DNA from 3 places in the Anaerotignum lactatifermentans genome. Region 1 is predicted to be linked to each of the others. Evidence: riboswitches for the same ligand, from Rfam matches in the RefSeq annotation. Region 1 holds a riboswitch; each other region holds the start of a gene.
What was found. Region 1 has a riboswitch for ZMP and ZTP ahead of purE (5-(carboxyamino)imidazole ribonucleotide mutase). Riboswitches for the same ligand answer to the same signal wherever they lie in the genome.

Region 1 (11,089 bases):
GTGAGCATACCGCTGATTCTGGGGGTAAAGTTGGGTGCGTCAGGTTCAAATTCTCTTGTTTCCAGAGCTTCTTCGAATGTTTTGCCGTCTTTGATGAAGTCATAAACGGTGTCTGTCTGGTCGCCGTTTGTGACAATCAGTTTGTTTTCCCATTTTTTGATGGGAGAATAAATGATCAGGGAAGGGTCTTCTACTTTGGAAACATCGAAGGGTTCGATGATGACTTCATCGCCTTTTTCGATGAACACACGGTTACGGCTGTTTTCGCTGCGGCCCATGATGAAGTAAGCCACTACCGCTTTTTTGGCATCTGCTGTTTTGCCGATGACAATGCCTCTGCCCACATAAGCGTTATCTTTCACCAGTGTAGCCATAGAATCTTTTCTGTAAATATCCATGAAAATTATCTTCCTTTCTGCAATTCTTTGGAAACCTGCTCTGTGGCACGGGGCAGCAGAATCCATTCCGCTTCCTCCATGACACGGCGCTGGAGCACTTCCGGTGTATCTCCGTCTTTGACCTCAACGGCTTTCTGCATGAGAATTTCGCCGCCGTCGGGGATTTCATTGACATAATGCACCGTTGCCCCTGTTACCTTCACCCCATAAGCCAAAGCCGCTTCGTGGACTTTCAGACCATAATACCCTTTTCCGCAGAAAGAAGGGATCAAAGAGGGGTGGATATTGATAATCCGCTTAGGGAAAGCGGAAGTAAAGTTTTCACTGAGAATGGACATGAAGCCTGCCAGAACGATGAGTTCAATGCCATATTCTTTCAGGACTTCTTTGACCTTTTCTTCATAAGCCAGCTGGGAATCGAATTCCTTTCTGACAACCACAACGGAAGGAATGTTGTTTTCTGCCGCTCTTGTCAGGGCATAAGCCTTATGGTTGCTGGCAAGTACCAAGGCGATTTCGCCGCTTTGCAGGATGCCGCTTTTCTGGGCGTCAATCAATGCCTGCAAATTGGTGCCGCCGCCGGAAACAAAAACTGCGATTTTTGTTTTCAGCATATCACCACGCCCTCCTCGGAAGGAATGATTTCGCCCATGATGTAAGCGTCTTCACCGTTTGCTTTCAGGATTTCCAGTGCTTTTTCAGCGTCTGCTTTGGCAACCACAACGCTCATGCCAACACCCATGTTGAATGTGTTGAACATGTCACGTTCGGGAATGTTGCCTTTTTCTGCCAACAGTTTGAAGATGGGAGGAATACGCAGTGCGCTCTTGTCAATTTTCGCACCGAAGCCCTTGGGGATGCTTCTGGGAATGTTTTCATAGAAGCCGCCGCCTGTGATATGAGAAACTGCTTTTACTTTTACTTCTTCGAACAGTGCCAGCATGGGTTTTACATAGATTTTTGTAGGTGCCAGCAGTGTTTCACCCAGGGATTTACCGCCCAGTTCTGCCAGAGGTGTTTTGATGTCTGCGTTTTCCACATCAAATACACGGCGAACCAGAGAGAAACCGTTGGAGTGTACGCCGCTGGAAGGCAGTGCGATGACAACGTCGCCAGCTTCCATGGTTTTGTTGTCCAGGATTTTATCTTTGTCAACAACGCCTACTGCAAAACCAGCCAGATCGTATTCGTCTTCGGGGTAGAAACCAGGCATTTCTGCTGTTTCACCGCCGATGAGAGCAGCGCCGGACTGTACGCAGCCTTCTGCTACGCCGGAAACAATGGCTGCTACTTTTTCAGGGAAGTTTTTGCCTACGGCAATATAGTCCAGGAAGAACAGAGGTTTTGCGCCGCAGCAAATGATGTCGTTGACACACATAGCTACACAGTCGATACCTACTGTGTCATGTTTGTCCATCAAAAACGCCAGTTTCAGTTTTGTGCCAACACCGTCAGTACCGCTTACCAGTACGGGTTTTGTGATGCCTGTCAGATCCATTTCAAACAGACCGCCAAAACCGCCGATATCGGACATTGCACCTGCTGTTACGGTTCTTGCAATGTGTTTTTTCATCAGTTCCACTGCCTGATACCCAGCGGTAATATCCACACCTGCAGCTTTATAGCTTTCACTTTGACTTTTCATGATTGTTGCTCCTTTCGCTCAGCTTGCCTTCAAATCTGTTCTTGCACGTTTCTGTGGGAACTTCTGTGGGATAATTCCCATCAAAGCAGGCGGCACAATATCCGCAGCCCTTGGGAGTACCCATGAGCATGCCCAGATGGTCCAGATTCAGATAGCCGATGCTGTCCGCACCGATGATATCCCGAATCTCATCCATGGTATGATTCACCGCAATGAGGTTTTCCTGGGAATCCACGTCTGTTCCGTAATAACAAGGGAATAAAAACGGCGGTGCGGAAGAACGGACATGGACTTCTTTTGCCCCTGCTTCCCGCAGCAGTTTGACGATTCTTGCAGAGGTGGTGCCTCTGACAATGGAGTCGTCCACCATAACCACACGTTTTCCCCTGATGGTTTCTGATATTACATTCAGCTTGATCTTTACTTTATCCTCTCTCGCCTTTTGTCCCGGCGCGATAAAGGTACGACCGATATATTTATTCTTGATAAATCCCATGCCATATGGAATGCCGGACTGTCTGGCATATCCAATGGCTGCGTCGATACCGGAATCCGGCACACCAATGACAACATCCGCCTGTACGGGATGTTCCATGGCAAGACAGGCACCTGCCGTTACTCTGGCACGATGTACGCTGACGCCGTCGATTCTGGAATCGGGTCTGGAAAAATAAATATGTTCAAAAATACACAAATGCTTCTCTGCTTCACCCATATGGTCGGAAATGGTACGGATTTCATCGCCGTCAAAGACCACGATTTCACCGGGTTCCACATCCCGCACAAAGGCTGCGCTGACTGCATCCAGCGCGCATGTTTCCGAAGCAATGACGTAAGTCCCTTCTTTTGTGACACCATAGCAGAGAGGATGGAATCCATGGGGATCTCTTGCCGCAATCATCTTGGTTGCAGACATGACCACCAGAGAGTAAGCCCCCTTGATGCGATACATTGCCTGATTGACCGCCTCCTCAATGGAAGGTGCTTTCAGCCGTTCCTTGGTGATGATGTAGGAAATGACTTCTGTATCACTGGTGGTGTGGAATATGGAACCTTCCAGCTCCAGTTCCCGCCGCAGTTCAAAGGAATTGACCAGATTGCCGTTATGTGCCAGAGCCATTGCGCCTTTCACATGGTTCACAACGATGGGCTGGGCATTGATTCTGCCACCGCCGCCGGTTGTGCCATAGCGCACATGACCCACTGCCATGCTCCCTTCCCCCAGATGCTCCATCACCGCTGGGGTAAACACATCATTGACCAGACCGCCGTCCTTATGATATGTGAACACGCCCTCGTCGTTGACTACAATCCCACAGCTTTCCTGTCCCCGATGCTGCAGGGCAAACAAACCGTAATATGCCGTAGATGCAACGGATGTTTTCTCCTTGGCATATACACCAAAAACGCCGCATTCTTCATGGATCTTATTCATTTTTCCAGCTCCTTGTTCCGCCTGTCTTTTCTGACAGGGGTTCTTTTGTATCTGTGTTTATTTCGTATGTATGGTATCAGTGGTTGTATTTTGCTTCCACTGCTTTGTTCTTTTCCAGTACTTTTGCTGCTGCTTCTGCTCTGGCTGCATCCAGTTTTGCTGCCAGTTCCGCGTCAGATGCACCCAGTACCTGAATTGCCAGCAGAGCCGCATTTTCTGCGCCGTCAATGGCTACAGTTGCAACGGGAATGCCGCCGGGCATCTGTACGGTAGAAAGCAGTGCATCCAGACCGTCCAGTGTAGAGGATTTTACAGGAATGCCGATGACAGGCAGTGTTGTGTTGGCTGCAATGGCGCCTGCCAGATGAGCTGCCTTGCCTGCTGCCGCGATGATGGCACCAAAGCCGTTTGCTCTTGCCTGCTGTGCAAACTCTTTTGCTTCTACAGGTGTTCTATGTGCGGAATATACATGCACTTCATAAGGCACACCAAATTTGTCCAGTGTTGTCATTGCCTTTTCCAATACAGGAAGATCACTGTCGCTGCCCATTACAATACCGATTTTTTTCATGGATAAACCTCCTCAAAAATAATACAAATTCCTTTTGCAGACGCAAAAAAGGACAGTCTGATTCCTTGGCGGAAACAGGACTGCCCAGACGGTCGACAAAAAGCAGCACGCTTTCCTTCTTTTCTCCTCATTGACAGCAAAAAAGCGATATTTCCATTCATCAAAAACACCGCCGACCACCATCATGCAGAAGAAACAGACCGAAGAAATTCTGTTAAGCCCGGCATTCATAAAAATATCCGCCAGGCAGTACTGCACTGCTTAGAAAAAATTCCGATTTTCTGCTCCCCTGTGGTTTCCCACCAATCCGTCAGTTACAGAAAACCGCTTTATTTGACAAGTTCAGTCTAACACATTTTCCAATTTCCTGTCAATGAAGGGGAAAGAATTTTCCCCAAAAGAAATGCTTGACAGAGCCAAATCCCTATGATATACTACTGACAATTTGTAAAGAAATATATAACAACCATGCAGACAGAAGAAAGGAGAGAAATACATTGAACTACATTTTATCCAATGCAAACGTATTTATGCAGGGCGAATTTGTAAAATCCAACGTATTTGTCAACAATGGTATCATTACCGATATTTCTTCCGCCGCACCCACAAAAGGCAGCATTGTTTTCGATTTGGAAGGTTTCGCTATCTTTCCCGGTTTCATTGATGTTCATACGCATCTGAGAGAACCGGGATTTTTTTATAAAGAGACCATCCGTACCGGTACACAGGCGGCAGCACACGGCGGTTACACCACCATTTGTGCAATGCCAAACCTGAATCCAGTGCCCGATTGTGCCGAAACACTGGCACCTCAGCTGGAAGCCATCGAAAAAACCGCTTTGATTGAAGTCCTGCCTTATGGTGCCATCACTTATGGTGAAAAAGGCGAAGCTCTTGCGGATTTTGATGCACTGGCACCTCATGTTTGTGCCTTTTCCGATGATGGACGAGGTGTACAAAGTGACGAAATGATGCGCCAGGCGATGAAAAAAATCAAACAACTTGACAAAATGGTAGCCGCACACTGCGAAGTCAATGAACTGCTCAATGGCGGCTATATTCATGCAGGCGAATATTGTGCGCAGCACGGACACAAAGGTATCTGCTCCGAAAGTGAATGGAAGCAGATCGAGCGCGACATTGCTTTGGTAAGAGAAACAGGATGTGACTATCACGTCTGCCACATCTCCACCAAAGAAGGCGTGGAACTGATCCGTCAGGCGAAAAAAGAAGGGCTTCCCGTTTCCTGCGAAACAGGTCCTCATTATCTGGTACTGACTGATATGGACTTGCAGGAGGACGGCAGATTCAAAATGAATCCCCCTCTGCGCAGCAAAGCAGATCAGGATGCCCTCATCGCAGGCATTCTGGACGGCACCATCGACATGATTGCCACCGACCATGCGCCCCATTCCGCTGAGGAAAAAAGCAAAGGTCTGGAAAAGAGCATGATGGGTATCGTAGGACTGGAAACAGCCTTCCCCATTTTGTACACCAATCTGGTGAAAAAAGGAGTTCTTACCTTAAATATGCTCATTGATCTGATGCACACAAATCCGTCCAAACGTTTCGGCATCGGCACACCTCTTGCTGTTGGCATGCCTGCCAACCTGACTGTGTACGATCTGAACGAAACATACACCATTGACCCTGCGGAGTTCTGCTCCATGGGCAAAAGCACACTCTTCACCGGCTGGGAAGTATCCGGCAGATGTAAACTGACCATGTACAAAGGGATTCCTGTATGGGAAGAAAATCTGGACAGCCGGAAAACAACCATATTATAATAAATTCAGGTAACTAGGAAATTTTATATATATAATTCTTAAGGAGGAATTACAATATGCCAAAGAGAACTGACCTCAAAAAAATTCTGATTATCGGCTCCGGCCCCATCGTGATCGGACAGGCTGCCGAATTTGACTATGCAGGCACACAGGCTTGCCTTGCCCTGAAAGAAGAAGGCTATGAAGTTGTGCTGGTAAACTCCAACCCCGCTACCATCATGACAGACACAACCATTGCAGACAAGGTTTACATGGAACCCCTGACACTGGAATATGTTGCAAAAATCCTGCGTTATGAACGTCCCGACGCCATCGTTCCCGGTATCGGCGGTCAGACAGGTCTGAATCTGGCAATGCAGCTGGAAAAGAAAGGCGTTCTGAGAGAATGCCAGGTTGAACTGCTGGGCACAAGCTGCGACAGTATCGAACGCGCTGAAGACAGAGAACTGTTCAAAGAACTCTGCCAGGAAATCGGCGAACCCGTAATTCCTTCCATCATCACATACTCCGTTGAAGAAGCCATCGACGCTGCAAAAGAAATCGGCTACCCCGTTGTACTGCGTCCCGCATTCACACTGGGCGGCACAGGCGGCGGTTTTGCAAACAACGAAACTGAACTGGTTGAAATCATGGAAAACGCTCTGAAACTTTCCCCCGTACACCAGGTACTGGTAGAAAAGAGCGTAAAAGGCTACAAAGAAATCGAATTCGAAGTAATGCGTGACGGCACAGACCACGCCATCACCATCTGCGGTATGGAAAACATCGACCCCGTTGGTGTACACACAGGTGACTCCATCGTTGTGGCTCCTATCCTGACACTGAGCGATGCAGACTTCAACATGCTCCGTGACAGCGCTCTGAAAATCATCCGCGCGCTGAAAATCGAAGGTGGTTGTAACGTACAGTTCGCACTGGACCCCAACTCCTCCAAATACTATCTGATCGAAGTGAACCCTCGTGTATCTCGTTCTTCCGCACTGGCATCCAAAGCAAGCGGTTACCCCATCGCACGTGTAACAGCTAAAATCGCTGTTGGTATGACACTGGACGAAATCAAGATTTCCGAAACAAACGCAAACTTCGAACCCGCACTGGACTACATCGTAGCAAAAATGCCTCGTTTCCCCTTCGACAAATTTGCTACAGCAGCAAACACACTGGGCACACAGATGAAAGCAACTGGCGAAGTTATGGGTATCGGCAGAACCATCGAAGAATGCCTGCTGAAATCCATCCGCTCTCTGGAAATCGGTGTTTGCCACCTGTACATGGACAAATTTGACAACACACCTAACGAAGAACTGCTGGACTACATCGCTAAGAGCCCCGATGACAGAATCTATGCCATCGCACAGCTGATCCGCAACGGTGTATCTCTGGACGACATCTTCGAAGCAACCAAGATCACAAAATACTTCCTGGAAGTAATGAAAAATATCGTTGACTACGAAACAGTTCTGGCTGAAAACGTTGGCAACGTTGAAATTCTGGCAAAAGCGAAGAAAATGGGCTTCTCCGATAAATTCATCGCAAAACTGTGGAACTGGAAAGAAGTTGAAGTATTCAACCTGAGAAAAGAACAGAAAATGTTCCCCGTTTACAAAATGATCGAAACAAGCGGCTGCGGCGGCTACATCCCTTACTTCTACTCCACATACGAAGAAGGCAACGAATCCCGCCTGAGCGACAAGAAGAAAATCATCGTACTGGGTTCCGGTCCTATCCGTATCGGTCAGGGTGTCGAATTCGACTACTCCACAGTACACGCTGTAACAACCATCAAACAGTATGGTTATGAATCCATCATCATCAACAACAACCCTGAAACTGTATCCACAGACTACACAACCAGCGACAAGCTGTACTTCGAACCTCTGACAACAGAAGACGTTATGAACATCGTAGAACTGGAACAGCCTCTGGGCGTTATCGCTTCTCTGGGCGGTCAGACAGCTATCAACCTGGCACAGCCTCTGATGGAACGCGGCGTAAAAATCATCGGTACAGACGTTGCTGCCATCGAAAGAGCAGAAAACAGAGATTCCTTTGAAAAAATCATGGAAGAACTGCACATCCCTCAGCCTAAGGGACAGGCAGTTACAAACATCGAAGACGGTGTAAAAGCAGCAGAAGAAATCGGCTATCCCGTACTGGTTCGCCCCAGCTACGTTCTGGGCGGTCGTGCAATGCAGATCGTTGCCAACGAAGAATCCCTGCGCACATACCTGAAAACAGCCGTTAAAATCAACGAAGACCAGCCTGTACTGGTTGACAAATATATCGAAGGCAAAGAACTGGAAGTAGACGCAGTATGCGACGGTTACGATGTATTCGTTCCCGGTATCATGGAACATGTAGAAAGAACCGGCGTACACTCCGGTGACTCCATCAGTGTATACCCTACCTTCAGCGTATCCGCAAAAGCAAAAGGCACCATCCTGGAATACACCAAGAAACTGGGTCTGGGCATCGGTATCCGCGGTCTGTTCAACATCCAGTTCATCGTGGATAAGAACGATGATGTATACGTAATCGAAGTGAACCCTCGTTCCTCCAGAACAGTACCTTTCCTGTCCAAAGCAACAGGTTACTCTCTGGCAGACATCGCAACACTGGTAATTCTGGGCAAGACTCTGAAAGAACAGGGCATCTTCGGCATCTACCCCGACGAAAAGAACAGATGGTATGTAAAAGTTCCCGCATTCTCCTTCTCCAAACTGCACGGTATGGACACTTACCTGTCCCCCGAAATGAAGTCCACAGGGGAAGCAATCGGTTACGACAACAAACTGAACCGCGCGCTGTATAAAGCTCTGCAGGCTTCCGGCATGAACATCCTGAACTACGGTACCGTATTTGCTACCATCGCAGACAAAGATAAAGAAGAAGCACTGCCTCTGATCCGTCGTTTCTACGAACTGGGCTTCAACATCGAAGCAACAAAAGGCACAGCTGACTTCCTGAAAGAACATGGCATCCGTACAAGAGTCAGAGCAAAAATCAGCGACGGCAGCGATGAAATCATCGAATCCATCCGCCACGGCTATGTAAGCTATGTCATCAACACCAGAGACATCAACGACATGCAGAACAGCGATGGCTGGGAAATCCGTCAGTGCGCTGTAGAAAACAACGTAACCATGTTCACAACACTGGATACTGTTCGTGTTCTGCTGGATGTTCTGGAAGAAACAACACTTTGCATCTCTACCATCGACGCATAATCTAGGAGGTACGTCGTGAAGCAGTCTATCTTTACTGTAAAAAGCAATCAGCATCTGACCGACACAGTATTGAAAATGGTTTTGGCAGGGGATACCTCTGCCATCACCGCTTCCGGTCAGTTCGTGAATATCAAACTGGATGGTTTTTTCCTGCGTCGTCCCATTTCCGTATGTGACTACAACGAAAAAACTCTGACCATCCTTTACAAAGTGGTGGGCAAAGGCACACAGTACCTTTCCACACTGGCAGCCGGCAAACAGCTGGACATCCTGACAGGTCTTGGCAACGGCTATGACACCAGCAAAAGCGGTATGCGTCCCCTGCTCATCGGCGGCGGCGTAGGGGTTCCTCCCATGTACCGTCTGGCAAAAAATCTGCTGGAAGAAGGCAAAAAGCCTGAAGTGATTCTGGGCTTCAACACCAAAGCGGAAGCCTTCTATATCGACGAATTCCGCGCCCTTGGCGTACCCGTTCATGTAGCAACAGCAGACGGCTCTCTGGGTACAAAAGGCTTTGTCACAGACGTTGTAAAAACACTGAAAGACTACACTTATTTCTACACCTGCGGTCCCGAACCCATGCTGAAGGCTCTTTCCGACGTGACAGAAACCAGCGGTCAGCTCAGCTTTGAAGAACGCATGGGCTGCGGCTTCGGCGCATGCATGGGATGTAGCTGTGAAACAAAATACGGCAACAAACGTATCTGCAAAGACGGCCCTGTACTGGAAAAGGAGGAAATCAAGTGGTAAACACAAAAGTAACACTCAGCGGCATTACGCTGGATAACCCCGTGATTCCCGCCAGCGGTACTTTCGGCTATGGCTACGAATTTGCGGAACTGTATGATATCAACATTCTGGGTTCCTTCTCTTTCAAAGGAACAACCAGAGAACCCCGTTTCGGTAACCCTACACCCCGTATTGCAGAATGCACCGCAGGGCTGATCAACTCCGTAGGGCTTCAGAACCCCGGCATTGACAAAGTCATTTCCGAAGAACTGCCTAAAATGCGCAAGTGCTTCCATAAACCTGTCATTGCCAACATCAGCGGTTTTTCCGTTGACGAATACGCTTACTGCTGCGAACGCATCGACAAAGAAGATCAGGTTGGCATCATCGAAGTCAATGTCAGCTGCCCCAACGTACATCACGGCGGCATGGCATTCGGCACCAGCCCTGAAGCAGCGGCAGAAGTGACCAGAGCCGTAAAGGCAGTGACCACAAAACCCGTTTACATCAAACTGAGCCCCAATGTAACAGACATTGCGGCTGTTGCAAAAGCATGTGAAGAAGCAGGCGCAGACGGCATCAGCCTCATCAACACCATGATGGGCATGCGTATCGACCTGAAAACAAAACGCCCTGTTATCGCGAACAAAATGGGCGGTTTCTCCGGCAGTGCCATCTTCCCTGTGGCTGTCCGCATGGTATATCAGGTAGCGGAAGCTGTAAACATCCCCGTCATCGGTATGGGCGGTGTTTCCTCCGCGGAAGACGTCATCGAAATGATGCTGGCAGGCGCTACTGCCGTACAGGTAGGCGCAGCCAATCTGGTAGACCCCTTCGCATGCAAAAACATCATCGAAGACCTGCCCCGCGTTATGGAGCAGTATGGTATCAAAGATCTGAATGAAATCATTGGAGGTGCTCACAAATGAACAGAGATGTCATCATCGCTTGTGACTTCAACAGCAAAGAAGACCTGTATGCCTTTCTGGATCGCTTCACAGAAGAAAAACCCTTCCTGAAAATCGGTATGGAACTGTTCTATGCAGAAGGTCCCGAAATCGTAAGAGAAATCAAGTCAAGAGGTCATAAAATCTTCCTGGACCTGAAGCTGCACGATATTCCCAACACCGTAAAAAAAGCTATGGCAGTCCTGTCCCGTCTGGATGTTGACATGTGCAACGTACATGCTGGCGGCACCATCGCTATGATGGAAGCAGGTCTGGAAGGTCTGACACGCCCCGACGGCACACGTCCCCTGCTGATCGCTGTAACACAGCTCACATCCACCAGCGAAGAA
Region 2 (11,089 bases), on a different contig from region 1:
CAGCTATTTTGGGGCAAATATTATCATAAATACGGTTTCTGTAGACTTAACAACAGGTGAGTTATCCTCTCTCATCAGTTATGGCATCCAGATTCTGGCGTCCATGATGATGCTGTCTATGGTATTTGTTATGACTTCCATGGCGACAGAATCAGCAAACCGTGTTGTGGAAGTGATTGAACATGAAAGCGTTCTGGATAAAAATCCTGAAGGCATCCAAGAAGTGAAAGATGGCAGCATATCTTTCCAGAATGTAAATTTCAAATATTCAGAAAAAAGCGAAAAGAATGCCTTAAGCGATATTAATATTGATATCAAAGCCGGGGAAACTGTAGGTATCATCGGCGGAACCGGCTCCGGGAAGACGACACTCATCCAGCTTATCTCAAGGCTTTACGATGTAACAGAAGGGGCTGTTCTGGTTGGCGGAAAAGACGTAAGATCCTATGATCTTACAGCGCTGAGAAATGAAGTGGCAGTGGTCCTTCAGAAGAATGTCCTCTTTTCTGGAACCATCAAAGAAAATCTGAAATGGGGAAATGCAGAGGCATCTGACGAAGAATTGGTTCGTGTATGCAAACTGGCGCAGGCAGACAGCTTTATCCAGCGTTTCCCGGATAAATATGATACTTATATTGAGCAGGGCGGAACCAATGTTTCCGGGGGACAGAAACAGCGTTTGTGCATCGCAAGAGCACTTTTGAAGAAGCCAAAGATTTTGATTCTGGACGATTCCACATCGGCAGTGGATACCAAAACCGATGCTCTGATTCGCAATGCCATGTACAAAGAAATACCGGAAACAACGAAAATCATCATTGCACAGCGTGTATCATCGGTACAGGATGCGGATAAAATTCTGGTGATGGAAGGCGGTAGGATTGCAGAACAGGGAACTCATGAAGAACTGTTGCGTCTGAATGGTATTTATCGTGAAGTATATGATTCACAGACAAGGAACAGGGGGATGAATGATATGCGTGAAATAGAAAAACATGCCGGACGCGGAAATACATTTTTCAGACTAACGGTCTATTTAATGAAACATTATAAACTGGAACTCATTGTGGTAATGGTTTGCATTGTCATCAGCTCCTGTGCGTCTGTTGTTGCGACGGTGTTCCTGCAAAGGCTTATTGATGAATGTATCACACCAGGGATTACGTTGGGAATGGGGGCTGTGTGGTCACAGCTTGTTTCCATCCTTACAACCATGGCAGTGGTTTCCATTTTAGGTGTCATTGCGGCGTTTGCCTACACACGTATTATGGCAATCGTCACGCAGGGAACACTGAAGCATATGCGTAATGATATGTTTTCAAATATGCAGACACTGCCGATCCAATATTTTGATACAAATTCCTACGGGGATATTATGAGTACCTATACCAACGACACAGATGCCATCAGACAGCTGATCGGGCAGAGTATGCCCATGCTTTTGCAGTCTTTTCTGACGGTATTGGCTATGTTTGTCATGATGCTTTGTTACAGCATTTGGCTGACACTTGCAGTATGTGTATTCCTTGTGTTTATGCTCTTTATGACACAGAAAGTAGGGGGCGCAAGTTCTCGTTTCATGATGGCACAGCAGGAATCTTTGGCAAAAGAAGAAGGCTTTGTGGAGGAAATGCTCAATGGGCAGAAGGTCATACAGGTGTTTTGCCACGAAGAAGAAAGCAAGAGCGATTTTGTAAAAATCAATGATCAGCTTTTTTCCGACAGTGAAAAGGCATTTCAATTTGGGAATATCTTGATGCCAATTCTGAACAACGTAGGGAATCTGATGTACGTGTCTTTGGCAATCATTGGCGGTTTGCTTCTGCATTTTCAGGTAGGTAATCTGTCTTTGGCTGGCATCGGAACTATATCTGTTGGTATCATTATTTCCTTTTTGGGTATGGCAAGACAGCTTTCTCAAACAATCGGACAGGCAGCCATGCAGGTTTCTCTCATTGCCATGGGGCTTGCCGGCGCAAAACGTGTTTTTCAGTTAATGGATGAAAAATTGGAAACAGACCAAGGCTATGTGACATTGGTCAAAGGGAAAAAAGACGAAAAGGGAAAAATTACAGAAACAGACGAAATGACAGGCACATGGTTCTGGAAGCAGCCTGACAAGGAAAGTGGTCAGGTAATCTATCGGGAATTGACCGGCGATATCCGTCTGGAGCATGTGGACTTTGGGTATGAACCCAGAAAGCTTGTTCTTCGAAATATATCCCTGTTTGCCAAACCGGGTCAAAAGATTGCTTTCGTTGGTGCAACCGGTGTCGGAAAAACAACCATCACCAACTTGATCAATCGCTTTTATGACATAGCAGATGGGAAAATCTATTATGACGGCATTGATATTTCGAAAATCCGCAAGCCTGATCTGCGGAAGTCCCTGGGTATTGTATTGCAGGATGTAAACTTGTTTACCGGAACCGTGATGGATAATATTCGATATGGTAAATTAGATGCTACCGACGAAGAATGTATTGCGGCTGCAAAACTTGCAAATGCAGATGATTTTATCAGACGATTGTCGCAGGGCTACCAGACAGTCCTGACAGGGAATGGTTCCAGTCTTTCTCAAGGACAGCGGCAGTTAATTTCCATTGCTCGTGCCGCAGTGGCAGACCTGCCTGTCATGATTCTTGACGAAGCCACATCTTCCATTGATACACGTACTGAGGCATTGGTACAGGATGGTATGGATAATCTGATGAAAGGAAGAACTGTTTTTGTCATTGCCCATCGGTTATCAACCATTCGGAACAGCCAAGCCATTATGGTACTGGACCACGGCAGAATCATTGAACGCGGCAGTCACGAGGAATTGATTGCACAGAAAGGCACTTATTATCAATTGTACACAGGAGCATTTGAACTGGAGTGATATGCATTTTAGATGATTCTATGAAAAGAAAAACAACTTTAGCAGCGAGATGATATTTCGCTGCTTTTTTCTTTGTTGAGACATGAGCAGTATCATAAATTTCGAAAGAAATTCTTACAAAACGAGGGCTTTCCTATTCTTTATTCCTTTCTATGATATGATAAACATATAGATGTATTTTTCAAGATACATTAAAAGAGGCATTGTTTGGATGATTGGGAAAGAGGGATGACTATGAAAAAGTTTGATTGCAGTATTGGGAAAAAACTGGCAGTTCCGCTTCTTTGCTTTGCGTTTCTTTTGCCAGCAGGTGAGTGCGCATTGGGGGCAGAACCGCTCAAATGGACAGAAAACAAGGCTGATGTACGTATTTATCAAACAGAATTATCAGATTTTTATGAAATTTCTTTTTTGAATTTAGATTCAAATTGCGAGGAGAGCACTTATGAAAGAGATGTAAAAAATGGTATCCGTCTGCTGATGATTAACGGCGGATTTGTACCGGAACCAGAAACCGTGCTGCAAGATGGTGTTGTGTATGCCCCTTTGGAAAAAATCGCAGAACCTCTGGGCATTACCTATGATCTGACCGATGAGTCTGGAAATTATCTGACATTGAAAAAAGGGGACAACACCCTTGTTTTTCCAAGATATAATGAAAGTACCGTGCTGCTGAATGGTCATGAAATGGCTGCATCTTATTACCTGTGTGATTACGATTATTTGTATGTTCCACTGCGCTTTGTTGCGGAGACCTTTGGTGGAAAGGTACAGTATGTGGATGACTACGAAAAAACTTATTGTCATGAAGATAATTCGGAATCCCCCAATTGGGTAAAAGTCAGTGTCATTGCCATTGAAATGCCGAACGGAACAAAGCCCCAATATGTTTCCAAAAATGGTCTGGAAAAAATCACTGATGTTTCTGTTCAGTATCAGAAGGATTTGATTGCTGCAAAAGAAGAAACAAATCAGGAAATTGAGCAGAAGTTTTACTATGATGCTTCGGCAGTGACCTATACCGGGAAAAAACTTGCCAGATTTTATGTATATGAGTTAAAAGGGTTCGAAAATTTCCCAATCTATTTCAATGAATATACAGGAGAAATTTATAGCGAATCAGCGGGTCTGGCATTTGCAGGCTTGCATAAAGGATTCATCAATATTGGTTTTATGCTTTCATAATGGAGGAAGCGAGGGAAGAACAATGAAAAGAAGCCTCGTTTTTCTGGCGACTGCCTGTGCTTTATGTGTGGCATGGGTGCTTTGCAAAGGAATGCAGGCTGATACCCGAACCGTTGAAATAGAGGGAGAAGCCATTCCATATATTTGCCAGAATGAAAAAGTGTATGTTTATCTAAAAGATTTGCTGGACTCTGGATTTTTTGTGGATGCTGCAGAAAGTCGTACACTGGAAACCAGATCGGGCATGGTATCAGAAATCGTTTTGTGGCAGGAGGATATTTATCCAAATGAAGATAAAAAAAGGCGATATCCCACATGTGCAGGATGGATGGAAATATGAAACATATATCAATGGTCTGCAGATTGGCACTTATGCCTGCCAGGGAGAATTGCTTGTTGATGCGGAAGAGTTGATTGGACAGCCTGTTTCATTCAAAGAAGATGCATCCATATCGGAAAAAACTGTTTTATATGACCAGAATGGAAATGAGGAGGTTTTACCTGAGAATCTGGAACAGATTACAAAAACAAATAGAAATTCTGTCCATGGCAATCCAGAAGCACCAAATCGTTTTTCTTTTGAAAACTGTTCCCAGTATCTGATGCGGGCAGAGAAAAATACAGCGCATAAGCTAGGGATAGACGTGCTGCAGAAAGGGGATATTCTGAAAACAAAGAAGGGCTCTTTCCCTTTGGAAGAAGTGAAAGCGGGAGAATGTGCAGGGGTTTCCATTCTGACCATTCAGGAAGAGTATACGGAACTTTCTGCTGTTCTGAAGGAGTTAGGCATTTCCTATTCTTTCAACAATGGAAAGCTGGAATTACGAGGAAAAGGAAATGGGAAAACCATCAACCAGAAAAGTACCGATGCCATGGGCACCATTCCCCAATATCCATATCGTATGTTTGCCATGACATTGGAACTTTCTAATGGAGATAAGTTGGACTGTTTATACGATGGTGAGAAGCTTTTTGTCGCAAACAATGATTTGGAACAGACCGATATTTGGAAAGAATACGGATATGTTTATGAAAATGGCAATTGGACTTCATTGAAATAAAGGTGTTGTTGTTAAAAAAGAACAGATTCTCTGTCACATCTTGTCTATATAAAATTTACAAGAATCTTGTCACGAAACAGAAGAAAATAAAATGTTTTCGACAAAAAAACAATAATCTTTGTGAAAAACACAAATTTCTAAAGATTTCCATTTGACACACAAAATAAAGTATGCTAGTATCAACTCGTGGATTATATGACTGACGGAATCGTGGATCTAACCACATGGAGTATAATCGTTACCACAAGCCGACCGTCTGGGCAGGAAAAGCCCGGGCGTGCGGCTTTTTCTATTTCAAAAAATTGGATAGAAAGAGGTGATGATATGCAGCAAGGCAGAATCCATTCCATTGAGTCCATGGGACTTGTGGATGGACCTGGAATCCGTACCGTTCTTTTTCTGCAGGGGTGCCATTTGCGGTGCCGCTACTGCCATAACCCTGATACATGGCAGCTCTCCGGCGGAAAAGAAATGGATGTAGGTCAAATTATGAAGATGCTGAAACGTTATCGTCCCTATTACGGCAATACAGGTGGTGTCACCTGTTCCGGTGGGGAACCTTTGTTGCAGGCGGATTTTGTAACGGAATTGTTCAAAGCCTGTAAAGCCGAGCATATTTCTACCTGTCTGGATACGGCAGGTTATGGAAATGGTTCTTATGATGCATTGCTGGATTACACAGATCTGGTGATCTTTGATATCAAGCATGTGATATCGGAGAAATACCACAAACTGACGGGAGGCGATTTTTCCATTGCGAAAACGTTCTTGGAAACGGTCATTGCAAAGAATGTTCCGCTTTGGATCAGGCATGTAGTAGTGCCCGGTTTGACTGATGAGGAAGCGCATATTCGGCAATTGGGGGAAATGATTCAGACAATTCCTAATGTACAGAAAGTGGAACTGTTGCCTTACCATACCATGGGCGTGGGAAAATACCATGCTTTAGGCATTCCATATTCTCTGGAAGGCGTTCCGCCTATGGAACAGAAAAAAATACAGTATCTTCAAAATTTGCTGACGGAAATGATTGCATAACATGTGGTTAGAAAGGATGACGCAGAAATGAATACAATGGCTTGGCAGGGTTTTCAGACAGGAAAATGGACAAAAGAAATTGATGTCAGAAACTTTATTCAGAAAAACTATACCCTTTACGAAGGTGATGACACTTTCCTGGAAGGGGTTACAGATAGAACACAGAAAGTATGGGATAAATGCCATGAACTGATTTTGGAAGAAATGAAAAAAGGCATTCTGGATGTGGAAACCAATATCGTATCCGGTATTGACAATTTTGCACCGGGATATATTGACAAGGAAAATGAGGTAATTGTGGGCTTGCAGACAGATGCGCCCCTGAAACGGATTGTCAATCTTTATGGCGGCATGAAAATGGCAAAAAGTGCCTTGGAACAGTACGGCTATGAATTGAATCCCCAGCTGGAAAAAGATTTCCATGCTTATCGGAAAACTCATAACGAAGGCGTATTCGACGCATATCCAAAGAGAACAAAAGTAGCAAGACACGTAGGTCTTTTAACAGGTCTGCCTGACGCTTATGGTCGTGGTCGTGTCATTGGGGATTACAGAAGAGTTGCCCTCTATGGTGTGGATTTCCTCATTGGCGAAAAAGAAAAGGAACAGGACAAGTTTGATGGTCCTATGACAGATGAAAGAATCCGTTTGCGAGAAGAAATCAGCATGCAGATTCAAGCGCTGAAAGAAATGAAATCCATGGCAATGAAATATGGTGTGGATATCAGCGAACCTGCGAAAAATGCCAAAGAAGCCGTTCAGTTTTTGTATATGGCATATCTGGCAGGGGTAAAAGAAAACAATGGTGCCGCTATTTCCTTGGGACGTACATCCACATTCCTGGATATTTACATCGAAAGAGATTTGCAAAACGGTGTTATCACAGAAAAAGAAGCGCAGGAACTCATTGATCAGTTCATCATTAAATTAAGACTGGTGCGGCACCTGAGAACACCGGAATATAACGAACTTTTCGGCGGCGATCCCACTTGGGTGACAGAAGCCATTGGCGGTGTCAGCATCAATGGCAGACCTTTGGTTACAAAAAATTCCTTCCGTTATCTGCATACCCTGACCAATCTGGGAACAGCACCGGAACCCAATATGACAGTACTGTGGAGCAGAGATCTGCCGGAAGAATTCAAGAAATACTGCGCAAAAATGAGCATTCAGACAGATTCTATTCAGTATGAAAACGATGATGTCATGCGTCCTCTTTACGGCGATGATTATGCCATCTCCTGCTGTGTATCCGCTATGCGTGTGGGCAAACAGATGCAGTTCTTCGGCGCAAGAGCAAATCTGGCAAAATCTCTGCTGATGGCGTTAAACGCAGGCGTGGACGAATTGCAGAAAGTGCCTGTAGTTCCCGGAATCAAACCATTGAAAAACGAAGTTTTAGATTTTGATGAAGTTTGGGATCGTTACAAAAAGGTGCTGGACTATGTTGCAGAACTTTATGTGGATACCATCAATATCATCCACTACATGCACGATAAATACGCGTATGAAGCAAGCCAGATGGCGCTTCATGACGGCAATGTGGAACGACTGACCGCCTTTGGTATGGCTGGCATTTCTGTTGTGGCAGACTCTCTTTCTGCCATCAAGTTTGCCAAAGTAACTCCTGTCCGTGATGAAAATGGTGTGACTGTAGATTTTAACGTGGAAGGGGATTTCCCGAAATACGGCAATGACGACGACCGTGTGGATGAACTGGCAGTGGAAGTGGCAACCTATTTCTCCAATGCATTGAAGAAGCATCCCATCTACCGCAATGCAAAACATACACTGTCTGCTTTGACCATCACAAGCAATGTCATGTATGGCAAAAAAACAGGTACAACACCTGATGGTAGAAAACATGGGGAACCTTTGGCTCCCGGTGCAAACCCCATGCATGGCAGGGACGAAAATGGTGCATTGGCTTCTTTGAATTCTGTTGCAAAAATTCCTTATAGAAATGTATGTCAGGATGGTGTTTCCAATACATTCTCCATTGTTCCTGATGCATTGGGAAAAGATGAAGCGCAGCGTATTGAAAATCTGATTCACATTTTGGATGGTTATTTCTATCAGGGTGCGCATCACTTGAATGTCAATGTCATGAATAGAGAAATCCTTTTGGATGCCATGGAACACCCCGAAAAATATCCTACACTGACCATTCGTGTTTCTGGTTATGCCGTAAACTTCAATCGTTTGTCCAAAGATCAGCAGAGAGAAGTTATCATGCGTACATTCCACGAGGCGGTATAATTAGGAAGAAATAGAATTTGTTTACGACAAAAAGCCAAACGCTTTTAAGAAGGGTTTGGCTTTTTTGTATAAATGTTTGTGCAAGGGTGTGAAAATATTGTAAAAAAATCTTACATTAATTTACATTTATAGAAATAAGTGGTAGTATATAGCGATGCTGAACAAGAGGTGCTTCTGCTATGCTCAAAGATGTCTGAAATACATCAGATAAAGATATGCATTTGGTATCGGCAACGGATTTTGGTCAAAAGTTTATGATTCATAACAAATATAGGATTACATTTTTAGGTAAGAATAGAAAAGAAAATAAACGAACTGAAAAAGAAAAATCAATCCTTTTGTGAATCATTCAACCGTTGCTGGCAAAGGTCAATACATGTTTTTAACCAATGGCAGCTTGTTTCCTCTCTGGCAACTGCACCACCAAGGACCAGGTAATCACTAAAATAGGGTTCTTCCGTAGGTGGAATTGCATCGAACTTCTGTATGATCCGTTTTAGTTTCTGCAATTTTGCTTGATGCAGGGCTAATTGGTGTTCCAATAGTTCAATGCGTTTTTCCGGTGGAAGACAACTGGAAAAGTATAATTGCAATCGAAATTCGTCTTTGGTATTTGGCTGCAATGGAAGTTTTTTGGATTCCCAATGCAGGAAATCGCTGCGTCCTTCCTCTGTAATGGAATATACCTTCTTTTCCAATACAGTGCCAGAGATTTCAACTTCATATTTGACCAGACCTTTTTGTGTCAAAGATTTTAATTCTGGATAAATTTGGCTGTGTTTTGCGCGCCATGATCCCAGAAGGCTGTGTTCAATTGCTTTTGTCAATTCATAGCCCGTCATCTCTTGGCGGTTTAATAACCCAAGGATGGCATATTTTAACGTCCCCATATATTTCACTCCTTAATGTATTACTATGCCATGAAAACTAGATGTATTATATCACAAACAAAGAAACATTTCTAGAATTACATGTTAAAAAAAACATGGAATTTTAAACATGTAAATATTGACATGTTGCAAATGGAGTGATAATATGAGTGCGTGTTTGAAGAGTATCATCTTTACACGGAAACACCCTGGATTTTGAAGCGTAAAAGGAGTGTGATGTGGTTGGAAGAGGATTGTGATTGGAAAGTCCAAAATGGTCGCTGGATTTAATGAAAATTGAAGTCTGGTGTGCCGAAAAACCTGAGGGGATACAGATGTATTTCCCTCATAATGGTGATATGAAATTATAGAATGAAATTTTTGTAAACGCTCTTATGAAAAAAACGACAAACAGGTGCATCAGCACAAGGAGTTTGCCGCGTGACTAGAAAGAAGGGATGCGGCGGCAAAAATTCAAAAAAGAAAAAACACCAATGAAAGTACAGAAAAAAGATAACATCACAGCGGAAAAAATCAAAAAATGTTTGGTAATTCTATTGTTTGAATTGCCCTGCATGTTCTAAAAAGATATTGGGTATAATTTCCTACAAAATGAAATCATTTCTGCCGATTTCGGAGAAAAAGACGAAAATAAAAAAACACTTACATGACCCACAAGAAATTACTACAATATTTCTTGTGGACAAAAAAGGCAGTAATGGAAATAAAAGGAGGATAATTATGCCGCAGAATAAAAGAGAAAGTTTGATTTATACCGTATTGATGTGTTTTGTAATGGTGTTTTGGATGAGTATGTATAATGTTACACTCCATATGGGCAGTCCGTCATTGGATGTATTGAGAGAAGGTTGGCTTGGTTTTCCCATCGCTTACATATACGCTATGTGCTTTGACTGGTTTTTGGTATCTAAACTGGCAAAAGGCTTTGCCTTCCGTTTTTGGTAAAACCTGAAAGCAGTACACTGCGTAAGGTCATTTGCATTTCCTCTTGTATGGTAGTACCCATGGTCATTGTCATGAGTTTATATGGCGGTTTGGAAATGTGCGTCAGAACGGGAGAATGGGGACAGCTTGGTATGATTTGGCTGACCAATATCCCCAAAAACTTTATCATGGCTTTGCCATTTCAGCTGCTCATTGCAGGACCCATTGTTCGGAAAGTATTCCGCAGTGCTTTTCCGGTAGGGAGTGTACAGTAATCGTAAAAAAGGAGTAATCATATGGGAAGTTTAGCAGAAGAACTGATGAACGAGCTGAACTGTGAAACGGCATTTACCATTCCTGTGTTTGGCGGGATACCGGTTCCCGAATCCGTGGTAGCTACATGGATCATCATGGCTTTTCTTGTAGTGGCTTCGCTTTACCTGACCAGAAATCTGCAAATCGTGCCAACAGGAAAACGTCAGGTTTTTGTGGAATCCTGTGTGACATTTTTACAGGATTTTTTCACGGGGATTTTTGGTGAACATGGCAAAAGATATGTGCCATATCTGGGAACGGTGCTTCTGTTCATAGGCTGTGCGAACCTCATCGGACTTTTTGGCATCAAACCGCCAACAAAAGATCTGAATGTGACAGCAGGACTTGCCATCATGAGCATTGTGCTCATTGAGTACGCAGGCATTCATCAGAAAGGTGTGAAAGGCTGGGTTAAAAGCTTTGCAGAGCCTATGCCAATCATTACCCCCATTAATATTTTGGAAATCTTTATCAAGCCGCTGTCTCTTTGCATGCGACTTTTCGGGAATGTATTGGGTGCATTTGTTGTTATG
Region 3 (11,089 bases), on a different contig from region 1:
TGTCATGCCAATCTGGAATTGCTTCTCATGACGCTGGAAGGGAAATCATGGACATCCAATGGATATACCCAGCATACCCAAGAGGAGGAAGTGGCTTATGTGCTGCAGGGAGAAGTGACCATTGATTTGGAAGGGGAAGTCTTTGTGTTGGGGGAAGAAGATACCATCCGTATCCTGCCGGGAAGAAAACATAAGCTCTATAACCACACGGATACAGAAGTGAAAGTATTATTTGTAAAATGCAGAATATAAAAAAACCGATGTGAAAAACATCGGTTTTTTAATTCCTATATTATTTTGCAGGTACATAAATGGGATTGCTGGTGCCGCAGACTACGCCGTCCCGCACGGTAGTAATACGAATATAGAATCCCTGGTTATTTGTCATGGAAATGCCAAATGCATGAGGATAATTCCAGTACCATTGATTATTGTTCAGTGTGGTGTTTTTCACCTGCTGATAATTGCCGCCTTCTTCGGAAGCAATATAAATATAGTAGTAATCCGCATCATAAACAGGTTCCCAAATGAAATAGGTATAGCCATTTTCCGTTGTATAAGTGATATTTCTGGGAGCGGATGGCTGATATACATAATTCTTCATGCCGCTGATGGGCAGGTTCATGGTACGGTGTACTGCAAGAACTTTTTCAATGGGAATAGCGAAATACTGGTTTTCGCTGTAAGAAGAACACATGCCGATAACCTGTCCTGCTGCGTTGAACAAACCGCCGCCGCTGCTGCCGTGAGCAATGGGGGCAGTCATGGAAATGATGTCGTCTGTATATCCGTTGACAGTACCTGTGCTGGAAACATTGCGTTTGCCTTTGGGAGAACCAATGGCTGTGACTTTTTCTCCGGCTGTGATGGTATAAGACGGTGTCACGGGATGCAGTCCCTGTTTGTCGATTTGCAGAAGGGCAATGTCTGCCTGGGGGTCAAGACCCACAACGGTGATGCCGCCTGCGTAGATGGTGCCGTCATTGAATATAATCTGGGCAGTGGAAGCGTTTTCGATGACATGGAAGTTAGTGGCAATGAGCACGTCTTCTGACAGAACGATGCCGCTTCCCTGGATTTTATTTGTCTGGATATAAACCACAGAGTCTGCGGTGGTATATTCCGGTGTGGAAGGTGCGCCGCCTCTTTCAATGGATACGGTGTAGGTCTTGGGGTCCCAAGTGACGGAAGCACCGCTGTAGTCTGCCACAAAACGCAGAGGAACCATAGTGATATCATCAATGATGCGGGGAGCTGCGTCTAATACCACTTGTGTATTATTGACGGTAGCATAAGCATTGTTGATGGTTAGATATATATTGGTATCCGCATCTTTTGCCACAATGGAACAGTCTTTTTCATTCCATAACACTTCATAGCCCAGAGGCTCCATGATGTCCCGCATGGGAACCAGCACACGGTCATTTTCAATGACAGGATCGTGGAGGCAGGAAAGTACATTGCCGTCCAGCTGTACGGTCACATCTCTCGCAAAAGCAGGTACGGTGCTCCATAACAGAAGCAACAGCCCCAGAAGAATACTGTATTTGATTTTTCTCAAAGAATCACATCCTTTCTTATGCTTTTCAGTATAGCATAGTACAGAAAAAAGAAAAGAGGGCAGCGGCATTTGCAAACAAAACGTAAAAGATGGGGGACTATCGTTGCTTTTCTGCACAGGGTGTGATATCCTGATAGCCACAAGAAGCTGACAGGAGGAGAAAAAATGTTTGAAAGAATATTGACAAAGGAAGATTTTGAGAAAGTTTATCCCATTCTTGCCCAGAGCTTTCCGGAAACGGAGGTACGTTCCAAGGAAGATCAGCTTGCCTTGATTGAAAATGAAAAGTACCATATGTATGCCATAGAGGACGAAGACGGAACGGTCGGCGGCGTAATTGCTGCATGGGAATTGGCTGATGATTTTCTGTATATTGAACATTTTGCGACATTGCCGGAAAAGCGAAACCATGGATTCGGCGGAAAGATGCTGGATTTATTTTTGCATTGGAAGGGAAAAAATGTGGTGCTGGAGGTTGAAGTGCCAGAGGATACACTGACACGCCGCCGCATTGGATTTTATGAACGTCATGGTTTTGTGTGGAATGACTATCCTTATATGCAGCCTCCTATGCGTAAGGGACAGGAACCTTTGCCACTGCGCCTGATGACAAAGCCCGCGGGAATCAGTTTGGAGACCTATGAACGGTATCGTTCCGCTATTCACTGTAATGTATACCGGTATACAAAAGAAGATTTGGGCAAGATGAACAAATAAACCTGTACATTATGCATGAATCTAGTTTTGTTTTTTCGGAATCGACTTGTTGAAACTAAATAAATGTACATAGTTTTGAAAAATTAGCAGGAAAAAAAGAGGGTTTTTGCAGTAAAGGGAGAATAATAACATCATAAACATAAAGCATTAGCTTTACTGCAACACAATCTAACAAATACGAAAAGGTATATCACCAACATCATGAAGGGGGAGATTGCGATGGTTCAGATTCTTGCAGGCGAAAAAGGTGAAGGTAAAACAAAGAAACTCATTGCAATGGCAAATGAAGCAGGCAAAAGCGCAAATGGCAGCGTTGTTTTCGTAGACGACGACAACAGCCGTATGTATGATCTGCATTATAGTGTTCGTTTTGTAGACACACCGAAGTTTATTATGGAAGACCCTCAGGTTTTCAGAGGATTTGTTTGTGGTATCCTTTCTCAGAATAGCGATATTGAAAAAATCTATATTGACGGTCTGAATCATATTGTAGACAAAGTTAGTGATGCGGATTTCGTGAAGTTCATCGAAGAACTGGAAAAGACTTCTGCTGAAGCTGAAACAGATATGATTATGATCATCAGCCGCAAACAGGATTTACTTCCTGCGGAAGTACAGAAATATCTGGTTTAATCTGTAAGTAAGAAAGACTGTATTCTTTATGAATACAGTCTTTTTTTGTGCCCATTTTTCATGTCGTACAAAGATAAGAACAAGGAACTTGAATACAGGAAAGATATGGCTGGATAATCGCATGAAAGAAAAGTTGTATGACATATGTAAATGTTGAATTTTCGGTATTCTATGAAAAATTGCATGGAAAAATTACTGAAAAATGTGGTATGATTGTATATAATCAGAAACATGATGGACAATTCTTTACTTTTTGCCTATGGCTATGGTAAAATATAAAATAATATTACGTATATTGTATGCATTAGAAGAAACGCATTGGCAGTATGCTGATTTTTAATCAAATAAATGAAGAAAGGTGAGAGAATATGAACAAATTCCAGGAAATGTATCAGGCAAAACGCAAATCCCCCGAAGAAGTTGCCATGTATGTAAAATCCGGTGACGTTTGCGCATGTCCCACAGGTTTGGAAGAACCTACCGCTATTTGTGAAGCGGTTGCAGCAAGAGCAATGAGAGGCGAACTGACAGGTGTTGTACACCACGCAACACTGTCCGTAAAAGGCGGTCCCTTCATGAAACCCGAACTGAAAGGCAAGTATGAATATGTATCCTGGTTCACAGGCGCTCCTGGCAGAAAAGGCATCCAGGAAGGTATCCATACTTATATTCCTTGTAACTACAGCACTATCCCCGGTTACTGGAGAGATGTTCAGCCCAGACTGAATGTTTTCTACGCAGAAGTTTCTCCTATGGACAAGCATGGTTACTTCAGCTGCCCTATGGCTGGCGCAGAAGTTGTAGCAATGCGTGAAAAAGCTGACATCATCCTGCTGGATGTAAACGATCAGATGCCTCGTGTTATGGGTGACTGCCTGATTCATATCTCTCAGGTAACCGCTCTGTGCGAATCCTCCAGACCTCTGCTGGTTCTGAACAACCCTCCTCTGTCCGATGATGATAAGAAAATCGGTCAGATGATCGCTGACGAAGTTTGTGACGGCGCAACTCTGCAGCTGGGTATTGGCGGTATCCCCAACGCTGTTGGTGTTCTGCTGAAAGACAAAAAAGATTTGGGTCTGCACACAGAAATGTTCACAGACAGTATGGTTGACCTGCTGGAATGCGGCGCAGTAACCAACATGAAAAAACCTATCCACGTTGGCAAAACTGTTGCAACTCTGGCTTGGGGTTCCAAGAAAATGTACGACTTCATGGATGACAACCCGGCTTTCGAAATGTATCCTGTAAGCTATATCAACAACCCTGCTGTGATTGCACAGCATGATAACTTCGTATCCGTTAACTCTTGTATCGAAGTTGACCTGTTTGGTCAGGTTTGCTCCGAATCCATCGGTACCAAACATTACAGCGGTTCCGGCGGTCAGCTGGACTTCGTAAGAGGTGCAAACATGTCTAAAGGCGGCAAAGGCTTCATCGCAATGCTTTCCACCACAAAAGGCGGCACCATCTCCAAAATCAAACCTATTTTGACACCTGGTTCCATCGTTACAACACCTAGAAACGAAGTGGACTTCCTGGTAACAGAAAACGGTATCGTTCGTCTGAAAGGTCAGACAGCTAGCCAGAGAGCAAAAATGATCATTTCCCTGGCTGCGCCTCAGTTCCGCGAAGAACTGGAATTCGAAGCAAAGAAAATGAACCTGATCATCTGATCTGGAATATTTTTAAAACAAAAGCTTCGGTTATATGGGCTGCTTCATAAGAAAACAAAAAACGCTGGAATCTTTTGATTCCAGCGTTTTTATTTTTGTTGAGATTTATCTGATATATTTTCTTCTGAAGACATCCGCTGCAATTTCTCTTGAGAAATTAAAGAAAAGAACAACAATGTCTGTCTTAAGGGAAATCTGCTTTACCAATGCTTTTTAAAATAAGAAAAATAAAGGTAATACAGGGACGCAAAGACAACGCACAAAAAGCAGTATCCCATGAAGTCCGCCCATAAGCGAACCGAAAATCAGAAATCCCATGAAAAACAGGTTTGCCAGAACAGAAGGAACTTTGAGCAAAAAGCCCTTATATGCCCAGCAAAAGAACAGACAGCTGTAAAAACCAATCCACATCAAGGGATATGGATTTATGGGTGACTGCGAGGGCAGATAGAATTGGGCAAAAGCCAGAGCGGGAAAAAGAAATGTCAGTAGATAGACTGCAATTTTTACCCATGAATGGGTGTTTGCCCATGTTTTGATATTTTCCATAGCCAGCCCTCCTTTGTTGGAAAATCCTTCCTTTTTTCAGTACAACAGAGGGGATTTCGTTTGACAATGATAGGTGTATATGCTATCTTTGTGGTAGGATTTTTGCGAGAGAAACGGAAGGGAGAAACGATTGTGAGAGCAAGTTGGGACGAATATTTTATGGAGATTGCGGAGATTGTTAAGACCAGAGCCACATGCCTGCGCAGACAGGTAGGGGCAGTCATTGTCAAGGATAACCGTATCATTACAACAGGGTATAACGGCGCTCCTGCAGGACTGAAGCACTGCACGGAAATGGGCGGCTGCGAACGTCAGCGTCTAGGCATTCCCTCCGGCGAACGCCATGAACTTTGTCGTGCCCTCCACGCGGAGCAGAATGCTATCATTCAGGCGGCAAAACTGGGTATTTCCACAGAAGGCGCGACCATTTATATCACATTGCAGCCCTGCGTCATTTGTGCGAAAATGCTCATCAATGCTGGTATCAAACGCGTTGTGCACAAAGGGGAATATCCCGATGAACTGTCCAGAAAGATTCTGGAAGAAGCGGATATTGAAGTGGTGAAAATGGACTGAGCATTCCCGCCAACAAAGAACATCAAAAACTGACCTGTATCTGATTTTTACGACAGAAAGCGGGTCAGTTTTTTTGCATGAAATCAGTGGTTTTCGTTTGCCAGCAGATTATTTTTATTGTATAATATTTTATTAGTGATTTCTTGAGAACAGAGGTGAAAAGCTTTGGCAGCAAAAGGGAGCAGCACGGGGCGAAAGACGACGAAATCCCCTGCGGTGAAGAAAACGGGCAGCAAAAGCACAAAAACAACTGCCGCGAAAACAACTGCAAAAAAAGCGAATACGACAAAAAATACAAAATCTGCACCCAAGCGGGAAACTACCCGTATGCCGGAAAGCAGAGAACGTTTTGGTGACAGTATCTTAGACGAAGTGATACTGATCGTTATCATCGTCATCTCGGCGGTGGTGTTCATCAGCCAGATCACCAGTAAAATGGGGGTTGTTGGTCAGGTAATCGGGGGACTTTTTCAAGGGCTGTTAGGCATCAGCGGCGTATTGCTGCCGGTGTTGGTCATCATTTACTGCATCTGGATGCTTATGTCAGAAGAACGGAAATGGCCTTTGGTGCGTGCCTTTGGCGGCGCATTATTCCTGCTGACTGTGGCATCAGCGGCGTATCTGTTCCATCCTCTGAATGTTTCCGGTGATCTTGGATTTGCGAAAAAAGCCATGGAGCTATTTGACAGCGGTTCTTTGACCAACGGCGGTTTGATTGGCGGACTCTTTGGCGGCGGTCTGTTTGGACTGCTGGATGCATTGGGCAGCGTCATTGTTCTACTGGCGATGCTGGTGATTTCCATTATTCTGGCAACAGGACGTTCTTTCTTTGGTGCTATGGGGACACTGGCAGACCATCAGAAAGTCAGAAGACAGGTGCGCAATGAAAAAATCAAAAATAAGGCTGACCGCATCCGTCAGGAAGAAAAAATGGAAGCGGCACGACTGGAAAAACAGGAAGCAAAGCGTCGCCGTGTGATGAATAAAGAAGATTTCAACATTGAGCTTCATGAAGTGGAAGCCACAGAGCATCCCGAAGTCAAAGAAACGGTTTTCCGTCAGAAAAAGCAGGATTACAGCGTGAAAAAACGGGAACCTATTTATGACTTTGTCAAAGAAAACGAAATGCCCATGGAAGAACCAAAACGGGACTTCAATGTGGTATTTGGCGGGAAATTGCAGGTGGATGAGCTGGAGCAGGGCACACAGATGCCGCCTCAATCCACGGAACGCTTTAAGGTGGTAGAACCACTGAAAGAAGTTGCCAAAAAACAGGAACCTGTGGAAATGACAGAGGAAGAAGCTGTATACGAAAAAATCTTCGGCGAAGATAATACCGCAGAAAATATGGCAGGAGAAACGCCCGAAGAAGCATGGGATATGGAATCTCAAGCGGCAGCCCTTGCGGCGGAAGCCATGCGGGCAGCAGAAGAAAAAACAGACTTCCATTTCGCGGATTTGGAAGATGCAGAAGAAACAGCATCTCAAGAAATGGACATGCTGGAAGTGGAAGAACCTATGGCAGAAGAAGAAATGCCAGTGGAAGAAGTACAGCCTGTGGCAGAAGAAATGCCAACAGACGTACCTGCGGCAGAGCCTGCAAAACCGGAAGCCCAGAAAGAAACAGCACAGCAGCCAGCAGCTGCCCCTGCGGAACCGGCAGAAAAGCCTTATGTGTTCCCGCCTATCAGCCTGTTAGGACGTGACCCCGGCAATAGCAGTGGTTCAGGTATTCTGGAACAGCAGAAAAACGGCAGAAAACTGGAAATGACACTGAAAAGTTTCGGCGTAGAAGCCCGCGTCATCAATGTCAGCGCAGGTCCCACTGTTACACGATATGAAGTTTCTCCCAGTCAGGGGGTCAAGGTCAGCAAGATTGTCAATCTGGCAGACGACATTGCCCTGAATCTGGCTGCCAGCGGCATTCGTATTGAAGCGCCTATTCCCGGTAAAGCGGCAGTAGGCATTGAAGTGCCAAATAAAGAAACCAAGTCCGTATATCTGCGGACAGTGCTGGAAAGTGATGCTTTCCGCAAACATCCCTCCAAATTGGCTTTTGCTTTAGGGGAAGACATTACAGGCAATCCCATTGTCACAGACATTGCGAAAATGCCTCACTTGCTCATTGCCGGCGCAACAGGCAGTGGTAAGAGTGTCTGCATCAATACACTGATTACAAGTATTTTGTATAAGGCAGACCCGAAAGAAGTCAAACTCCTTTTGGTTGACCCGAAAGTGGTAGAACTGAGTGTATATAACGGTATTCCTCATTTGCTCATTCCCGTTGTTACCGACCCGAAAAAAGCGTCGGCGGCACTGAACTGGGCAGTGAGAGAAATGCTGGAAAGATACAATGACTTTGCGGCATGCGGTGTCCGTGACATCAAAGGCTTCAATGCCATGAAGGAAGAAAAAGGCGAACCGGAAGCAAAAATGCCACAGATTGTTATCATCATCGATGAATTGGCAGACTTGATGATGGCAGCACCCGGCGAAGTAGAGGATTCCATCTGCCGTCTGGCACAGATGGCACGTGCGGCAGGGATGCATTTGATTATTGCCACACAGCGTCCTTCCGTAGACGTTATCACTGGTGTTATCAAAGCCAATATTCCTTCCCGTCTGGCATTTGCCGTTTCCTCCGGCATAGACTCCCGTACCATTTTGGATATGGTCGGCGCGGAAAAACTGCTGGGCAAGGGGGACATGCTGTTCTATCCTTCCGGTCAGGCAAAACCTTCTCGTATTCAGGGGGCTTTTGTAACGGATAAAGAAGTGGAACAGATTGTGGACTTCCTGCGGAAAAGCAGCCGCCCTGGATATACACAGGAAATGGTGGATCAGATTACAGCAGTGGCAAAAACTGCCAGCGGTCCCAGTGAGGAAACAGACGAGTTTTTTGAACAGGCAGTGGATTTGATTCTGGAAAAAGAAAAGGCTTCTGTTTCCATGCTTCAGCGTCAGTTCCGCATTGGTTATAACCGTGCGGCAAGACTCATGGACGAACTGGAAAGAAGGGGACTGGTTGGACCCGAAGAAGGCAGCAAACCAAGAAAAGTCCTCATCACCAGAGCGCAGTGGGAGGAAATGCAGTCCCCCACAGAGGAAAACGCATAAAAGAATATGGATTTCATACAGGTTGCACATTGACAAATTTCGTCTCATATAGTACCATTTTGGTAGAGTCATATGACTGACGGAAGTGGAGTAACCACATGGAGTATGACAGAATTGATGCCGACCGTCTGGGCGATTACGCTTGGACTGTCGGCTTTTTTTCAAAGTAGGACAGGCAAGCGCAAGGACATATTGGAATCGGAGAGAGGAGTTTTTGAAGATGAAAACAGATTTGCAGATTGCACAGGAATGCACCATGGAACCCATTACCGCCATTGCGGCGAAAGCTGGCATCCCCGAAGAATATGTGGAATGTTATGGCAAGTATAAAGCCAAAGTAAGTGATAAATATTATAATCAGATCAAAGACAGACCCGACGCAAAACTGATTCTGGTAACAGCTGTAAACCCTACACCTGCTGGGGAAGGCAAAACAACCGTTACCATCGGTCTGACACAGGCCCTGCAGAAAATGGGCAAAAACGCCCTGACATGCCTGAGAGAACCCTCTCTGGGTCCCTGCATGGGTGTGAAAGGCGGCGCAGCCGGCGGCGGCTATGCACAGGTAGTGCCTATGGAAGACATCAACCTGCATTTTACAGGTGACCTGCACGCCATCACAACAGCAAACAACCTGTTGGCTTCCATGGTGGACAACCATATCCAGCAGGGCAATGAACTGAACATCGACCCCAGAAAAATCGCTTGGAAAAGAGTTGTGGACCTGAATGACAGACAGCTTCGTCATGTGATTTCCGGTCTGGGCGGCAAAGTAAACGGCGTTCCCAGAGAAGACAGCTTCCAGATCACCGTTGCTTCTGAAATCATGGCAATCTTCTGTCTGGCAAACGACCTGCATGACCTGAAAGAAATGCTGGGCAAAATCATCGTTGGCTATACTTATGACGATGAACCTGTTACAGCAAAACAGATTGGCGCAGACGGCGCCATGACTGTACTGCTGAAAGATGCGCTGCAGCCCAACCTGGTACAGACATTGGAACACACACCCGCTTTCATCCACGGCGGTCCCTTCGCAAACATCGCTCACGGCTGCAACAGTGTGCGCGCAACAAAATTTGCTATGAAACTGGCTGACTATGTGGTAACAGAAGCAGGCTTCGGCGCTGACCTGGGTGCAGAAAAATTCTTCGATATCAAATGCAGAAAAGCTGGTCTGAAACCTGACGCAGTTGTACTGGTTGCAACTGTTCGTGCATTGAAATATAATGGCGGCGTTCCCAAAGCAGATTTGAGCAACGAAAATCTGGACGCACTGGCAAAAGGTTTTGTAAACCTGGAAAAACACATTGAAAATATCCAGAAATACGGCGTACCTGTTGTGGTTACACTGAACCACTTTGTAGCGGATACAGACGCGGAAGTGGCTTATGTGAAAGAACGCTGCGAAAAAATGGGCGCAACATTCGCAGTAGCAAAAGTATGGGCTGACGGCGGCGAAGGTGGTAAAGCACTGGCTGAAAAAGTTCTGGAAACACTGGAAACAAAAGAAAGTAATTTCCATGTACTGTACGAAGATAATCTGTCCATCGAAGAAAAGATCAATAAAGTATGTAAGGAAATCTATGGCGCAGGTCATGTAAGCTTCACAGCAGCAGCAAAGAAAACACTGGCACAGATCGAAAAACTGGGCTTTGAACATTTCCCTGTATGTATCGCAAAAACACAGTACTCCCTGTCTGACGATCCCAAGGTACTGGGTCGCCCCGAAGGCTTTGAAGTAACTGTAAAAGAAATCCGCATTTCTGCTGGTGCAGGCTTTATCGTTGCACTGCTGGGCGATGTTATGACAATGCCCGGTCTGCCTAAAAAACCTGCGGCACTGAACATCGACATTGACGCTGACGGCAACATTGTTGGTCTGTTCTAATTAATCAAACTATAAAGGAGTTATGCTATGAAGGCACAACGCATCGACGGAAAAGCGATTTCCGATCAGATCAAAGAAGAAGCTGCCTTGGAAGCACAAAAGTTACAGCGGCAGGGGATTACCCCCTGCCTTGCTGTGGTTTTGGTGGGCAACGATCCCGCTTCCATGGTATATGTGAATAATAAGAAAAAGGCTTGTGAAAAAGTGGGTATCCTCTCCCGTTCTTATGAACTGCCGGAAGATACAGAAGAAAAAGACCTGCTGGCACTGGTGGAACAGCTGAATATGGACAATAGCGTCCATGGAGTATTGGTACAGCTGCCTTTGCCTCCTCAGATTGATGAGGAAAAAGTGATTCTGGCTGTAGAC

Region 2: it holds a riboswitch for ZMP and ZTP, as region 1 does, so the genes downstream of both, pflA (pyruvate formate-lyase-activating protein) here and purE (5-(carboxyamino)imidazole ribonucleotide mutase) in region 1, are expected to answer to the same signal.
Region 3: it holds a riboswitch for ZMP and ZTP, as region 1 does, so the genes downstream of both, INF29_RS07335 (formate--tetrahydrofolate ligase) here and purE (5-(carboxyamino)imidazole ribonucleotide mutase) in region 1, are expected to answer to the same signal.

What each region holds. Positions count from the first base shown of each region.
Region 1 is NZ_JADCKK010000005.1:44,409-55,497, forward strand. Features, by position in the region: gene INF29_RS02325 (IMP cyclohydrolase) at 1-398, opposite strand, end outside; gene purN (phosphoribosylglycinamide formyltransferase) at 404-1,012, opposite strand; gene purM (phosphoribosylformylglycinamidine cyclo-ligase) at 1,006-2,043, opposite strand; gene purF (amidophosphoribosyltransferase) at 2,027-3,478, opposite strand; gene purE (5-(carboxyamino)imidazole ribonucleotide mutase) at 3,555-4,049, opposite strand; ZMP/ZTP riboswitch at 4,284-4,377, opposite strand; gene INF29_RS02350 (dihydroorotase) at 4,547-5,836, shown strand; gene carB (carbamoyl-phosphate synthase large subunit) at 5,893-9,063, shown strand; gene INF29_RS02360 (dihydroorotate dehydrogenase electron transfer subunit) at 9,079-9,813, shown strand; gene INF29_RS02365 (dihydroorotate dehydrogenase) at 9,807-10,721, shown strand; gene pyrF (orotidine-5'-phosphate decarboxylase) at 10,718-11,089, shown strand, end outside.
Region 2 is NZ_JADCKK010000012.1:15,875-26,963, forward strand. Features, by position in the region: gene INF29_RS14505 (ABC transporter ATP-binding protein) at 1-2,884, shown strand, start outside; gene INF29_RS04700 (stalk domain-containing protein) at 3,119-4,069, shown strand; gene INF29_RS04705 (hypothetical protein) at 4,092-4,409, shown strand; gene INF29_RS04710 (hypothetical protein) at 4,357-5,130, shown strand; ZMP/ZTP riboswitch at 5,316-5,399, shown strand; gene pflA (pyruvate formate-lyase-activating protein) at 5,455-6,168, shown strand; gene pflB (formate C-acetyltransferase) at 6,196-8,427, shown strand; gene INF29_RS04725 (PadR family transcriptional regulator) at 8,757-9,317, opposite strand; gene INF29_RS15010 (hypothetical protein) at 10,038-10,262, shown strand; gene INF29_RS15015 (hypothetical protein) at 10,256-10,516, shown strand; gene INF29_RS04735 (F0F1 ATP synthase subunit A) at 10,538-11,089, shown strand, end outside.
Region 3 is NZ_JADCKK010000022.1:3,539-14,627, reverse strand. Features, by position in the region: gene INF29_RS07375 (helix-turn-helix domain-containing protein) at 1-252, shown strand, start outside; gene INF29_RS07370 (stalk domain-containing protein) at 293-1,561, opposite strand; gene INF29_RS07365 (GNAT family N-acetyltransferase) at 1,727-2,278, shown strand; gene INF29_RS07360 (hypothetical protein) at 2,498-2,911, shown strand; gene INF29_RS07355 (acetyl-CoA hydrolase/transferase family protein) at 3,280-4,587, shown strand; gene INF29_RS07350 (hypothetical protein) at 4,801-5,136, opposite strand; gene INF29_RS07345 (deoxycytidylate deaminase) at 5,203-5,712, shown strand; gene INF29_RS07340 (FtsK/SpoIIIE family DNA translocase) at 5,878-8,829, shown strand; ZMP/ZTP riboswitch at 8,892-8,970, shown strand; gene INF29_RS07335 (formate--tetrahydrofolate ligase) at 9,050-10,720, shown strand; gene folD (bifunctional methylenetetrahydrofolate dehydrogenase/methenyltetrahydrofolate cyclohydrolase FolD) at 10,748-11,089, shown strand, end outside.